One region of the Asaia sp. Ae19-3 genome, then DNA from elsewhere that is predicted to be linked to it. Evidence: predicted binding sites of a transcription regulator. Region 1 holds the regulator's gene; each other region holds the start of a gene.

Region 1 (5,045 bases):
TTGCCCTCGATACGTCGGCTCGCCAGTCAGCATGGCTTTTCTCCTTCGACCATCGCCGAGGCCTATGACCGCCTCGTTGCGGAGGGGATGATTCATGCGCGACCCGGGTCAGGCTATTTTGTCGCGGGCGGCACGCTCGCGGGTTTCGTCCCGAACACGAAACGCGATCACGCGGTGGATCCGTTCTGGGTGTCGCGTCAGGCCCTTGAAGCCGATCCTTCGATCATGCAGCCCGGATGCGGCTGGTTGCCAGAGTCCTGGATGCCACTACCCGCTCTTCGCCATGCGCTTCGCGCGATATCGCGAGAGGAAGGCGTATTGCTGACCGGCTATGGGCCCGCCAGAGGCTCGTTGCCCTTGCGCCAGTTGCTGACGCGACGCTGGGCTGAAGATCAGCTGCATGTGGCACCAGAGCAGATCCTGCTGACAAGCTCCGGCACGCAGGCGGTCGACCTGGTCTGCCGCCTGATGCTTAGCCCCGGCGATACGGTTCTGGTCGATGATCCCTGCTACTTTAACTTTCGGGCGCTTCTGGCCGAGCACCGCGTAAGGGTTATAGGGGTTCCCTGCCTTGCTGATGGCCCTGACCTTGATGCTTTTGCCAGATTACTGAGGCAGGAAGCGCCGATGCTCTATCTGACCAATTCCGGATTGCAGAACCCGGTGGGCTGCACCATCACGTTGCACAAGGCGCATGAGATACTCTCATTGGCCAAGGCGCATGGCGTCACGATAATCGAAGACGACATCTTCGCCGATTTCGCGCCACGCCCCTTTGCGAGCCTTGCCCCATTAGACGGGCTTAACCGTGTGATCCGGATCGGCTCTTTCTCGAAGACCCTCTCGGCCTCACTACGCTGTGGCTACATCGCCGCCTCTTCAGAGATGATCGAGAGGCTCGGGGATCTGCTGATTGCGACTGGCTTTGCCGGTGTCAGTCCTGTTGCAGCCGAGATCGTGAAACACGTCCTGACTGGCGGCTCCTATCGCCGTCACATCGAGGCGCTTCATCGTCGTCTGGCTAAGGCGCGCAAGGACGGGGCTGGGCAGCTCGGATCGCTCGGGATCAAACCTGTCATCATGCCTGAAGGCGGCTTCAGTCTCTGGTGTGAAATGCCTGCTGGCTGCGATGTTACAGATCTGGCGCGAAACGCGCTGGAAGAGGGAATTGTGCTCGCCCCGGGGGCAGTCTTCAGCGCCTCTGGCGAGACGTCGCGCTTTATGCGCTTCAACGTTGCCCAGATGGCCGAGAACAATATCATCGGCCAACTGGCGGTTTTGCTGGGGCGTGGCGCCTCGTCAGGCTAGGTGCTTGTCAAAAGGCAGTTTGCCGCCATGAAACGTGCCGCCTCAGTTGTACTGACGATACAACCCGATCAGCACACCCTGGATACGCACGCGATTCTGCGGGAAGATCTGGGTCTCATAATTCGTGTTTGCGGGCTCAAGCGCGATTGACTTGCCCTTCTGACGCAGGCGCTTGAGCGTGACCTCTTGGTCATCGACCAGTGCCACAACGATCTGTCCGTTTTCTGCTGTCTCGCCCTGGCGGATGATCACTGTATCGCCATCCAAGATGCCGGCATCGATCATGGAATCGCCGGAGACGTGAAGCGCGTAATGCTGTCCATTGGTCAGCTGACCCGCCGGAATGTCGATCTGCTCGCCAGAATCACGAAAGGCCTCGATCGGAAGGCCCGCAGCAATGCGGCCATAAAGCGGCACGCCGACGACGGGCGTCTGGCTGGCTTCGACGGAAGTAGAAACAGCCCTTTCCTGACTATGGGCAAGGCGGGGGAAGCTGCCGCTCTCAGAGGCCGGGGTCTGAATGACGGATGTGGTCGGGGCCTCGGTAACCGGAAGGCGTACAATTTCTAGCGCGCGGGCGCGGTGATGATGACGACGAAGAAAGCCACGCTCCTCAAGGGCTGAGATCAGTCGATGAATTCCCGATTTCGACCGTAGATCAAGCGCTTCCTTCATTTCGTCGAAAGAGGGAGAAAACCCGGTCCGCTTCAGATAGGAGTCGATAAAAAGCAGGAGCTGGTGTTGCTTGCGCGTGAGCATGGGGTTCCTCTCTCCAGGGTCGGGGCAGCCTGAGACCGCGTCAGCCCGGAATCACTATGTTCTTATTAAGTTCTTGCTTCGATCTCTTCAAGATTTTTTCCCCGGAACATCAAAATTAATCCACCGTTTTACCGGAAACACTTGACCTGCGCGCGTAATCCACGCATTTAGGCCCCAGCTTGAAAACGCTGCCGTTCATGTCGCGCGCAGCGACAGATCAGTTTGCGAGGACCCCATGGCAAAGACCAACGTCATTCAGATCCGTCTCGTCTCGACCGCAGAGACCGGATATTTCTACGTCACCAAGAAGAACGCCCGTTCGGCTACCGGCAAGATGGAAGTGCGCAAGTACGACCCCGTCGTCCGCAAGCATGTTGCGTTCCGTGAAGCCAAGATCAAGTAAGATCGGGCTTCACCGATAAATGGAAAAAGCGGCTTTCGAGCCGCTTTTTTTATACCTGCTTCTCTGGATAAGCCCGTCAGGATAGCGCTGGTCTTCCTAGGCAAAGCTGCTGGTGACGGAAGTCAGTACAGCTTCTCGTGTGGGCCGTAAGGAATTACAGTGTCTCCGGTGCGGGCGAGGTTCAGCATGGCCCGCGAGCGTTCATCCAACATATCGGCATCGAGCGCGCGTTCGTTAAGGCTTGTGATGCGGCGTTTCCAGACAGCCTGCTCGTCGTCAGCATCTTTCTGTGCCTGAATAGCCTGATCCATAAGCTTGAGCTGCTGGTGATAGGCCTTGAGACCGTGATCGCCCTGCAGGGCGTTCCATCCGAAATAGGCCGTCAGCCCGAGAAACAGGGCAGGGGGTACGACGGCGCGCACGACGCGGCGGATGGCACGAACGATCTGCACGGAAACTCCACGGTTGCAAGCGGGCTGTTGGGACATACCCTACCCTGAGGGCTGCGCCGCTTACAATCGGGGATTTGGGAAAGGGAGCGAAATTCGCTCCCCTTCATTGAGTCAGGCGCGCGGAAGGATCGAGCGGCCTGCGTAACGAGCTGCGGTAGCCAGCTCGTTTTCGATACGGATAAGCTGGTTGTACTTTGCCGTACGATCGGAACGCGACAGCGAGCCGGTCTTGATCTGGCCGCAATTCGTGGCGACTGCAAGATCAGCAATGATCGAATCTTCGGTTTCACCCGAACGATGGCTCATGACGCACTTATAGCCGGCGCGATGCGCGGTTTCCATGGCGCGGAGCGTTTCGGTCAGCGTGCCGATCTGGTTGACCTTCACGAGCAGCGCATTGGCCGTGTTGCTCTCGATGCCACGCACCAGACGCTCCGTGTTGGTCACGAACAGATCGTCACCGACGAGCTGCAGCTTGTGACCGAGCTTTGCAGTCAGTTCTGCCCAGCCTTCCCAGTCATCTTCTGCCAGACCGTCTTCGATCGAGACGATCGGGTAGCGTGCGGCGAGATCGGCCAGGTAGTCGATCATGCCGGATGAGTCGAGGTCGCGGCCTTCGCCGTCCATCTTGTAGCGGCCATCGCGATAGAATTCAGTGGCAGCACAATCGAGCGCGAAGGTCACGTCTTCACCAAGGCGGTAACCTGCGCCTTCAACCGACTTCGAGATGAAGCCAAGCGCTTCGTCTGCCGATTTCAGACCCGGTGCGAAACCGCCTTCATCGCCGACATTGGTGTTGTGGCCGGCTGCATGCAGGTTCTTCTTGAGATGGGCGAAAATTTCCGAACCCATACGCACGGCGTCCATGATCGTCGGTGCGCCGACCGGCTGGATCATGAATTCCTGGATGTCGATGGGGTTATCGGCATGCTGACCGCCATTGACGATGTTCATCATCGGCACGGGCAAGGTGTGCGCAAAGACGCCACCGACATAGCGATAGAGCGGAATGTCGAGTTCGAGCGCAGTCGCCTTGGCGGTCGCGAGCGACACGGCGAGGATGGAGTTAGCACCGAGACGTGCCTTATTGGGCGTGCCGTCCAGCTCGATCATGGCTTCGTCGATCGCGATCTGATCAGACGATTCGGCGCCCTGAAGCGCATCGAGAATTTCGCCTTCAGCGAAAGCGGCAGCCTTCAGAACGCCCTTGCCGCCGTAGCGCGACTTGTCGCCGTCACGCAGCTCGACAGCTTCGTGGGCGCCGGTAGAGGCGCCTGACGGAACGGCTGCACGGCCCTTGGCGCCGGAGGACAGTTCGACCTCGACTTCTACAGTCGGGTTGCCGCGGCTATCCAGAATCTCGCGGGCAATGATATCAATAATGGCGCTCATTTGGGGGCTCCCTGTTTGAACGTTCGAACTTCGGGCATCACAAGGCGTCGAGACACCGGCGCTGTCAACTGGCGTTATGTGAAATGAGGATGGATATTCCGTGAGACCCCTGTCACCGCTCGTCATTTTCCTCGGCATAGCCGGTCTGGTGCCGTTTCTATGCCTTGCCATGGCTGCTCTGTTCTGGGGCAGTCTCGGGCCGATCAGCCATATCGGCGTAGCCATGCTTGCCTATGGAGGCTGCATTCTCTCCTTTCTTGGGGCCGTGCATTGGGGCCTTGCGCTCGAACAGCCCGCCATCATGCCTGCGCAGGGCTTGGGCCCGATCAACCGGAGGCGCCTGTTTTTCGGGGTGTTGCCTGCGCTGTGGAGCTGGGTCGCCATTTATGCAGGCGTAGTCTGGGCACCGCGTGGCGGCATTCTGATGGAAATGATCGGGTTTATTCTGGTCCTGCTGGCAGAGCGCGCTGCCTATCGCAAGGGCGCGCTGCCAGCCGGGTATTTCCCGTTCCGTGCCCTTCTGACGGCTGTTGTGGTGCTTTGCCTTGCCGCGTGCCTGAGTGCGCCGTTGCAGCCTTATATGATCTGAAAGACCGGCTCGCAGATCACCGGGAAATTGACCGATCGAGCAATGAAGCAATGCGCGTGGGCCTGATCATGAAGGGCCTGCGCACGTGCCATAGAACTGCCGCTGGCAAGGGTGATGACGGGGCGCAGCGTCGCGCTTTCAA
Region 2 (5,045 bases), 910 kb from region 1:
CAATGCGTGCGCGAAAATGCCCGCTCGGCGCGCCCGCTGATCTCCACCGAAATGTGGATGCAGCTCAATGTCTTTACCCGCTGGGTGCTCGATCTCGACATGAGCGATATTCGCCGCACGGGACTTTCGGCGCTCTGCAACCGTATCAAGCAGGATTGTCAGTCTCACGCTGGCATTACCGAGGGAACGCTTTACCGCGATCAGGCCTGGCTCTTTTACCTGCTGGGGCGGCATCTTGAGCGCAGCGACCAGATCACCCGTCTGATCGATACGCGCTATCACACGCTTCTGCCTGATGCATCTGAAGTCGGTTCAGAGATCGACATGACGCAATGGGCGTCCGTTCTGCGCTCAGCTGCGGCCTATCACGCTTTCAGACGGCTCAAGCCTGTCACGACCACCCCGGCCAATGTCGTAGGCTTCCTGCTCAAGAATGAGGGGTTTCCGCGCTCTCTGGCCCTCAATCTGCGCCACGCCGATTCTGTTCTCGGGGCGCTTTCGACCCATTACAACCTGAGACGTCAGTGCTCGGATGTGCAGGAGAGGTTGTCCGAACTGCGCGCCATGCTGGAAGACCAGACCGCCGAGGAGATCATCATCCGCGGGCTGCATGAATGCATGCACTGGATACAGGAGCAGATCGAAGCCTGCCAGAACAGCCTTGCAGCAGCCTATTGGCCGCCCGCAGAGCCCGTTGCTCTCAGCAGGCAATCACAATCGCAATAGACAAGACGCCTCTTTACCCTCAGGAAAGAGGCGCCTTCTCTTCATTCCCCGGATCAGGGTCCCAAAGGGCGACAGCTCTTTGGAAAGTGCAGGGTAGAAGCCCTGCACTTGTGGCCACTCAGCCTTCTGAATCGTCTTCCTGCTCGTCGGGCGACGTCATCATGGCGTCTGCCACCACACCGGATTGCTCGCGAATGCGGCGCTCGATATCGGCGGCCATCTCGGGGTGATCGCGCAGGAACTGTTTGGCGTTTTCACGCCCCTGACCGACGCGGGTGCTATCGTACGAGAACCAGGCGCCTGACTTCTCGACGATATTCGCCTTGACGCCAAGATCGATCAGCTCACCGACCTTGCTGATGCCTTCACCGTACATAATGTCGAACTCGACCTGACGGAAAGGCGGGGCCATCTTGTTCTTGACCACCTTTACGCGTGTCTGGTTGCCAACCACCTCGTCACGATCCTTGATCGAGCCGATGCGGCGGATGTCGAGACGAACCGACGCGTAGAATTTGAGCGCGTTACCGCCCGTCGTGGTTTCGGGATTGCCGAACATCACGCCGATCTTCATGCGGATCTGGTTCAGGAAGATGATCATGGTGTTCGAGCGCGAGACGGTGCCGGTCAGCTTGCGCAGGGCCTGGCTCATCAGACGGGCATGAAGACCGACATGACTGTCGCCCATATCGCCCTCAAGCTCGGCGCGCGGCACGAGAGCGGCCACAGAGTCGACCACCAGCACATCGACTGCACCGGAGCGCACGAGCGTGTCGGCAATCTCAAGCGCCTGCTCGCCGGCATCGGGCTGGCTGAGAAGCAGGTTGTCGACGTCCACACCCAGCTTGCGGGCATAACCGGGGTCCAGAGCATGCTCGGCATCGATGAAGGCGCAAGTACCGCCCTTCTTCTGGGCCTCGGCGATTGCATGAAGCGCCAGGGTCGTCTTGCCCGAGCTTTCAGGACCGTAGATCTCGATGATACGACCGCGCGGCAGACCACCGATACCGAGACCGATATCGAGTCCGAGCGAACCGGTCGAAATCACGTCCGCCTGTTCCTTGGGGCGCTGCCCCATACGCATGATCGAGCCCTTGCCGAAAGCACGTTCGATCTGGCTCAGCGCACCCTCGAGTGCTTTCGTCCTGTCTACGCTCATGTCCTGTCCTCCGCTCGCATCAGTCTCGCCGAACTCCGTCTGAACGGCAATCGGGCGCCGAGCGATTCGTATTGATCGTTCACTTTTGTTCTGGGGAACATATCATGATCATCTCCCCTTTGCACAAGGGGGACAAAGAAAAATGCCCCCTCTTTCGAGGGGGCATGAAACCGTGTCCTGATCAGTTATTGACGCTGCCAACCGACAAGCCGCCGCCGCGGGGGTCAGTGTCGCCATGACACGTGTCACCCTTGCAGAGCGAGGCATTCACACGCCCCTGGCCTTCATGCGGCACTTCCGTGCCCGATATGGCGGCGCGGGCTGCTGAAGCAAGGGCATCAGCGGCATCGTTCTGACCGGAGCTGGCCAAAGCTGCCACGAGGTTGCCCCGCCTCTGGACGATGGCGGCGGAGAGCAGCGGCGCAGGGTAGCGCCCCGGTGAAGCCGCGAGCAGCACACCCGTGCCGTCGGCCATGCGCCCGGTACCGAACAGGTTGTTGTTGGTCAGGGCACAGGCCACGGCGCCACCCTTGTTGTCGGTGGCCACAAACGAGGTCGAGGCCGGAAGCGCAGGAAGAGCGCCGGAGCGGCTGGAACCGGCATTGACCAGCGTCTGCGCTGCGCTCAGCAGGGCATCGCCACTCAGAGCGTGACGGTCTTCGCTACGCCATGTCGCGACTACACCCTGTGCCGAGGCGCCTGAGTGGAACGCAGCAGCAGCGCCGATTCCGCCATCGGCCGGAGGCGGCAGGAACGAGGCCGTATAGCCGTCCTGCTCCACCTGAAGGGCAGCAAGCTGCGCAGGCATGGCGGTACGCAACGACGCTGTGGATAGCCCTGCCCCAGCCTTGTTGGCGCCTTCGACGAAAATCGCACCGAGCGCACCGTTATAGAGATCGCCCACGCCAAGATTGGTCATGCGCTCAAGGAAGCTGGCGAGCTGCGGCTGTACCATCGCATCGCCGTTCTGAAGCGGCGTGCCGTCAGCGCGGCTGAATACGGTGTGAGCTGCGTCATCCGCAAAGAGCGGCGTCTGAACGGCTGCGATATCCTGCGCCAGAACGCGGCTGACCGTCGTGCCGCTGCGAGCCAGACGGACAGACGGGCCGAGCAGATCGGCAAATTCGACCGTGCCATAACGCAGCTGCATGGTGAACAGGCCACGCGGCGTCATCGGAATGGCGGCCTGACGCGTGGCCGGTACCGCCGGCGCTGCAGCCGGCAGGAAGACGAAGGCCTGAGGCGCCTCGCGCCCACGGCTCACAAGACAGGCGCCACCGCCGCCCAAAGAGGCACGCGAGGGCAGCGTGACGGCAAGCGCCATGCCGACCGCCACAGCGGCATCGGCAGCATTGCCGCCATGCACCAGCACGTCGCGCCCGATCAGCGCCGCACGCGGCTCATCAGCCACAACGGTGCCGATATAACCGGTGACGATCGGCGTGGTCTTGCCGAACAGGTTATGACCGATATGCGCGACATCGCTGCACCCGGCCAGAAGCATTGCCGCAGTCAGGGCGCAGGCCGAGCGCAAACCCGCCTTGCGCGTGCTGCGCTCTGCGGGGCGACAGGGGGCGTTCGTCCGACGATGCGCCACGTGCGGTGTCTCCATGACCCGGCAAGCCTCTTCTCTTCTGTTCCGCGTGGCCTGTCTTCGCAGCCGAAGACGCAACCCTTCGGAAATTGGGTTCGTTAACGCATCTAACCGTGATCAGGACGATGGGCAACCTGCCAGACGTGTCCCTGTTTTGCGAAATCGTCTTCTCTGTCTTATGCAGAAGCTTCTCTTCTCCCGCCCAGCAGGATCGCTCTCATGACCCGCCCGACCCGCGCCCGGCTTGCCGGTGCCTTTCTCGCCCTCGGCCTGACCGCATCGGCCAGCGTTCCCGCCTTCGCCGACCCTGCGAGCAGCTTTACCCCGCAGCAGCGGGCAGAAATCGTCTCCATCCTGCATCAGGCGCTCAAGGACGATCCGACCATCCTGAGCGACGCCATCGTCGCCCTACGTCAGGGTGCACAGCAAAAGGCAAGCGATGACGCCCTTTCCCATGTGAAATCCGACCGTGAGCGCCTGCAGAAAGGCCCGGATTACACGGTGCGTGGCAATCCGAATGGCGATCTGACGATTGTGGAATTTCTAGACCCGCGCTGTGGCTATTGCCGCAGCATGGTGCCGGTCGTGGATGCCCTGCTCAAGGCCGATCCGAAACTGCGCCTCGTCGAGAAGATCGTCCCGGTGTTGAGCGAGAAGAGCGTGCTCGACACCCAGGCCATTTTTGCTGCGGCCCTTCAGGGGGGCTATGAGAAGATGAAGCGCGCCCTGATGCAGGACACGGCACCGCCGACGCTCGACCGCATTCGTCAGCTCGCCACAGCCAACGGCATGAGTGCCGACAAGCTGGTCAGCGATATGCACGCCTCCAGCGTTGCCGCCCAGATCAACGAGAACCTAGCTGAAGCCCGGCTGATCGGCCTGGACGGCACGCCTACCTTTGTGTTCGGCACGAGTGCTATCATTCCCGGCGCCGTCTCGGCAGAGGAAATGCGCGCCCAGATCAAGAACGCGCGCGCTGCTCACTGACCCAGCTGGTCTCTGCCAGTACCCGGCAGAGACCAGGGCCCTGCACCCCGGTCACGATAGCGGGTTCCCAAAGGGCGACTGCCCTCTGGTGGGGCGCGGGGCAGCGCCCCGCTTCCTCCTCTTTACGGATGGCTCGCCTTGATGGCCGCTTCCAGCCGTTCGAGATTTTTGAGAATTTCCGGTGAAGGCGGCGGCGGCTCAGGGCTCAGGCTCTCGAGTTTTTCGATCAATGCCTCCATGACCACCATGCGCGAGAACCACTTCTTGTTGGACGGCACGACGAGCCAGGGCGCGTGTTCGCAGGCGGTAGCGCGGATCGCCTCCTGATAGGCTGCCTGATAATCGGGCCAGAACTTGCGCTCGGCCAGATCGCTCTCGTCGAACTTCCAGCGTTTATCCGGACGGTTCAGGCGGCGCAGCAGCCGCTCCTGCTGACAATCAGGCGACATGTGCAGCATGACCTTGAGGATATGAATGCCCTGACGAGAGAGATAGGCCTCGAAATTGGTGATATCCTCCAGGCGATGATCCCAGAACTCCTGTTTCTTGGGGTCACCCTTCATCCCGTTTGTGTTGAGC
Region 3 (5,045 bases), 770 kb from region 1:
CATTTCTTTTTCAGAAGCTCGCGGATATCGGCCTGGCCGAAGGATTGGTCGAAACGCGTTTCCCGGTTTTTCTGACCGGGCAAATTCTGGGCGTCGCCTTTTTCCTGTTGATTCATTTATTCGGCGCGTTCCGGTTGTCGCGCTATCTGAGCCGGGGCGCCAGAGAGCGTGTCAATCGGGCGAACCAGCTTGGCGTGGTCGGTCTGAAGCAACGACGCACGGCTTTGTCCCCCACGCCCCGCAAATGGGTTCTGGTGTTGGCGACAGTTGAAGATCTGGCGTCTTGGGTGGCTCTGATCGGCCTTTGCTTCCTTGTCGATCGGGATATCGGTCACTGGCGCTATGTCGCCCCGACGCCAAAAGATTTCGCTCTGTCGGAATTCACGCCGCAATTCGCACGGATGGACGAGAATGCGTCAGGGGTCTGGCTGGGTTACACGGTGCGTTTCGCAAGCGCGGATCGAACCGCTATCGGCCTTTTCGGCTGTTCGCGGAGCGCCGGAGGGAACTGGGCGTGTAAGGATCAGCTACGGGAGATCGGAGTGTCGATCAAATGGCTGTCGACACAACAATCTGCTCCGCGTCTTCTGGTATCGACACGACCACAGGGGCACCACCATCTGTTTTCGACCTCCGTTGTTTTTCCCGAGCCGGTATCCGGGCGAAAGGGCTTCCCCGCAACGTGGAGTCATGCGGATTCCATGAATCTTTGTGGCATGGAGGGATGGTCCTGCCAGTACGCCATGGGATCGGGACAGTCGACGCTTGTCGCAATCCGGAATCTGACGGAGGATCAGCACCGTTATGCCATTGCGACTGTGCCGGTTGATCTTTCTCCTCGTGAAGCGGTCAAACTGCTCTTCAGCAATTCGCCTCTCGAGATTACGGACTGGCTCAACGTCGCGACCCCGCAGGACGCCGTTCTTTTCATCGCAAAGGGAAAAGAGCCCGGCGTGGGAGAGGAAGGCGAGCGTGACGGGCATCTGGCTCTTTTCAGTCAGGGGGTAGGGCAGGATCCAATTCAGATCACGACACTGCCTCTGTCGCCTGTGGGATCGCTTGAAGCGTCGTGGCGCGGGCAGACACTCTATCTAACGGGCAAATTTTCTGGTCCGGATGGGAGTGTCTTTCGCAGCTATGCCGTCGAGAAAGGCAGAATGCGCGCCGTAACAGAGGCTGATAGAATAATCCTTCTTCGAAAGGGAGATCAGCTTCTGAACGGAAGCGCCGTAGCGGGGCGCATGCTGGCATTCAGCGTGGATGGCGGTGCCCATTGGCAGGAGGCCATTCTGCCTTCGGCGCTGGAGCAGGCGTCTCTTGCGGGCAGTGATGGGATATTGTTCGCCTTTACCCTCACCGGAGCCTATCGGATCGACCTCTCACGACTTGCGCATATGGGAAAAACCTCGCTCTGAGATGCTGCGCCCTGGGCTGTTTTGCCAACCCTGCATGACTTGCCGCAAGGGCGTATGCAGGAAGGCTCAGGCCTGAGGGAGATGCATGTCGCGCTTCGTGCCGGTAGCTTCTGAAACGGCTTGCGACAATACCGTTTTAGCCCGCGCCCACTGTGCTGCTGGCAAATAAGCCTGTTCAGGCAGGCAAGGAGCTTCCATGAACCTGACCGTCCTGAGTGACGACAAGCAGGTGATCGCCCACCCATTCTGCCAGAAAGACAGTCTCCAGATCATGCACGCTCATCGAGCCCAGCTCGGCTTTGAGCCAGTTTTCGTCGCGTTCGAGGATCTTGAGTTCTTCTTCCAGAATTTCGCCGCGAAGAACCAGGAAGCGTGAGGGTTTTTTAGCCTCTTCCTTCATGATGACGCTGACATGGCCTGTGGTTTCGATCTGGGCAAAGTCGATATTGTCGAAGCTGAAGATATTCTGCATGCGCAGGGCCGTTGCGATGTCTTTCATGTCGATACGGCTGGCGTTTTCCTTGAAATTGTCGATCAGGAAACGCCCGTTGCGAATAATGGTAATGGGTTCGCCAATAGTGCGCTTGCGCAGGCCCGGAATTTTGCGCGAAAGCCCGTTGAACAGCGCCATCAGGGCAATGCAGAGGATCAGCAGCGCGATGTAATGCAGGATGGGCAGCTTGTCGTTGTAGAGAATGCCCCCCACGACACCGCCCAGAATGAAATTCCCTACCAGATCGACCGAGGTCATCATGGCTATCTGGTTGCGCCCGGTGACATTCAGATAGGAAATGATCAGGGCAAACCCGATAACGAGCTTCAGAATGACCCAGAGATAGAGGGTAATCACGCGAATCCGGTCCTTTTCATTGGCGGTATGACGACTTCAACAGCCTCGGCCAGATCGGGTTGCTCGTGAATACGTTACATTAAAAAACAGGTATCGAAAGAGCCTGATTGTTTGTCAGCTCTTCAGGCAACGTCCTGATTTCAAAAAACAACCCGATCACCCTTTGGCATCCTTTGCTGCACCTCATGGTGAAACCGCCTTATCGAATGGTTGTTCCTGTTTTGTTCGTATGATACGGGCAAAATTGAAAGGGGGGATCACCATGAAAGACAGACCGGGCATGGCCATGCTGCGCGACCGCGTGGCACGTATCGAGCAGCGCTATCACAAGCCATTGGCGGCTCTTTATCTGAAGACGGGTCTGCCCCTTGTCGATGCGGCCCTTAAAGGCGGCCTGCGTCGGGGCGCGATTCATGAGTTCTTGGGGGAGGGGCATGATCAGATGCTTTGCGCCCGTCCCACACAATTCGTGGCAAAAATCCTGGCGCAGGTGACCGGCCCAGTGATCTGGGTGATGCCGCCGGATGGGGCTCCGCTGCTGGCAGGGCTGCAGCAGACGGGTCTTTCGGCTGAGCGTCTGCTCTGCATCGAGGTGCATCCGGCGCGTATGGTGGCCACGATAGAAGACGTGTTGCGCAGTCAGGGCGTGGCGGCGGTTGTGGCAGATCTTTCGATCCCACTTTCCCTGACGGCTTCGCGTCGTCTGGCTCTGGCTGCCGAGACCTCCGGGGTGACCGGTTTTCTGCTGCATCGTCATCAGCAATTCGTGCCGCCCAGCGCCTGCTGGACGCGCTGGCGTGTGGGCGCCGTGGCGTCTCCCCCAATCAGAATGGGGCAACGCGCCCTTTTATCCTTTGCCGAGAATTTCTCGCTGGCCCTGTTGCGCCACCGGGGTGGCGATGCCCTGAACTGGAGGATCGGAACGGATCATGTCCCGCCGTCTTCTTTCTCTCTGGTTGCCATATTGGCGCACGACGCTCTGGCACAAGGCACACCCGCAGCGCGATCCGGCCTTGCCGCTGGTGCTGTATGGCCGGGAAAAGCAGGGGCGGAAAATCGTGTCTGCCAATGAAGCGGCTCTTCTTTGTGGCATTCAGCCGGGGCAGATGCTGGCCATGGCGCGTAGTCTCGTTCCGGATCTCGCATCAGAGCCTGTGGCGCCGGAGCGCGATGCGCAGGCGCTGCGTCGGCTGGCTGAGTGGTGCCGCCGTTTTTCGCCGCTCGTCGCGGTCGATGCTGCGGACGGGTTATGGATCGATACGACCGGCTGTGCCCATCTGTTCGGGGGAGAAAGCGCCATGCTGGTGGCCATGGAAGCGGCCCTGGCGTCTCATGGTCATCAAATACGGGCTGCTATTGCCGATACGGCAGGGGCAGCCCGTGCTCTGGCCCGTTTCGGGTCCGAGACGCTTACGGTTCTGTCTGGGGAACATCTTGTTCAGGCGCTCGATCCGTTGCCCATAGCGGCGCTGCGTCTGACACGCGAAGAAAATGACCGCCTGCATGGGTTGGGTATCACACGGATTGCCGATCTGCGTGACGTCCCACGTGCGGCCCTGACGCGCCGCTTCGGTGTGGAACCGGCGCGGCAGCTCGATTATGCGCTGGGCCGACAGAAGGAGCCGCTACGCTTCGACCATCCGGTCGTGGCGCTGCAGGCAACGCGCCATCTGCTTGAGCCGATCGGTACGGCAGAGAGTATCATGCAGGTGATGCAGGTACTGACGCAGGAAATTGCCTCTTTGCTGCAGAAGAAAGGGCTGGGTGCGCGGCGGTTCGATCTGATCTGTCATCGTGTCGATGATATGACGCAGGCGACCCGTATCGGGACCTCTGCGCCGGTCAATGATCCTGAACGTCTGTATCGACTGCTGCAGGAACGGATTGAGACGATCGATCCCGGTTTTGGCATAGAGCGTATAAGCTTGCTTGTAGAGCAGGCCGAGCGCTGCGTGCCGGTGCCGGCAGCGGGCGATCTGGCCGGGTCAGGACAGGAAGAAAAAACACAGGTTCTGGACTTGCTGGCAGAGCGTCTGCGCAACAGGGCCGGTCTGCATGCCGTTTATTATCTGGGCGAGAGCGATGCCCCCTTTCCTGAAGCGGCGCAGCAGCGTCTGGCTGCGCCGTCAGACATGAATACCCCCTCTCTCTGGCCGCGTCCGACAAGGGTTTTTACGCAGCCTTGCCCGATTGTCCCGCCAGATCTGGCAGAAGATTTCAGCCCGAAACGCTTCAGATGGTACGGAAAGACGCTGTCAGTCTGCGGGGCAGATGGGCCCGAACGGCTTCATGGCGCTTGGTGGCAAAACCCGTCACAGGCTGGCGCCATACGCGATTACTGGATTGTCGAAGTCGAAAGCGGCGAGCGCTTCTGGCTTTTCCGCAATGGCGATGGGGTGCATCGCTGGTCTGGTGACGGGGCGTGGTTTGTCCACGGATTATTCTGATGACGTGGGAATACCTGCCCCCCGACGACGCCCTGCGTCCCGCTGATACCGCAGATATTGCCGAAGCCCTGATCCATGCATTGCGCTTTGACGGTCGCCGCCGTGTGCATGATGCGGATGAGCTGATGGCGGGTGTTGTGGCGGCACGTCTGGTAGCGCATCTGGTGCGCTGCGGGTTTGTGCTTATGAAGCGTGGCGCCATTGCCCCCCATGACACAAGCAATCATCGGCACCCGCTGGCCACCGATGAAGCGTCATGACCACCCCGTTGCATGTCACCTCCTATTATTCGTTTCTAAGAGGGGTGAGTGCGCCTCATGAGCTGTTTTCCGT

The links. Region 1 encodes LexA, which represses DNA repair genes until DNA is damaged. Its sites were predicted from a motif close to TGTTCTANNTANGTTC; they were not measured.
Region 2: a site for LexA is predicted at 1,981-1,996, ahead of recA (recombinase RecA). Genes of this name have one in related genera too.
Region 3: a site for LexA is predicted at 2,477-2,492, ahead of AAID99_RS08990 (ImuA family protein). Genes of this name have one in related genera too.

Annotation. Positions count from the first base shown of each region.
Region 1 covers NZ_JBCHWF010000001.1:1,301,414-1,306,458, reverse strand. Annotated here, with positions in the region: gene AAID99_RS05535 (aminotransferase-like domain-containing protein) at 1-1,308, shown strand, start outside; gene lexA (transcriptional repressor LexA) at 1,351-2,067, opposite strand; gene rpmG (50S ribosomal protein L33) at 2,303-2,470, shown strand; gene AAID99_RS05520 (FtsB family cell division protein) at 2,593-2,922, opposite strand; gene eno (phosphopyruvate hydratase) at 3,034-4,314, opposite strand; gene AAID99_RS05510 (DUF3429 domain-containing protein) at 4,415-4,903, shown strand; gene AAID99_RS05505 (OsmC family protein) at 4,891-5,045, opposite strand, start outside.
Region 2 covers NZ_JBCHWF010000001.1:2,210,097-2,215,141, forward strand. Annotated here, with positions in the region: gene AAID99_RS09600 (alpha-E domain-containing protein) at 1-726, shown strand, start outside; gene recA (recombinase RecA) at 845-1,885, opposite strand; gene AAID99_RS09610 (gamma-glutamyltransferase) at 2,067-3,497, opposite strand; gene AAID99_RS09615 (DsbA family protein) at 3,699-4,466, shown strand; gene AAID99_RS09620 (PPK2 family polyphosphate kinase) at 4,589-5,045, opposite strand, start outside.
Region 3 covers NZ_JBCHWF010000001.1:2,068,923-2,073,967, reverse strand. Annotated here, with positions in the region: gene AAID99_RS09000 (hypothetical protein) at 1-1,415, shown strand, start outside; gene AAID99_RS08995 (DUF421 domain-containing protein) at 1,591-2,265, opposite strand; gene AAID99_RS08990 (ImuA family protein) at 2,528-3,337, shown strand; gene AAID99_RS08985 (Y-family DNA polymerase) at 3,288-4,712, shown strand; gene AAID99_RS08980 (hypothetical protein) at 4,712-4,972, shown strand; gene AAID99_RS08975 (error-prone DNA polymerase) at 4,969-5,045, shown strand, end outside.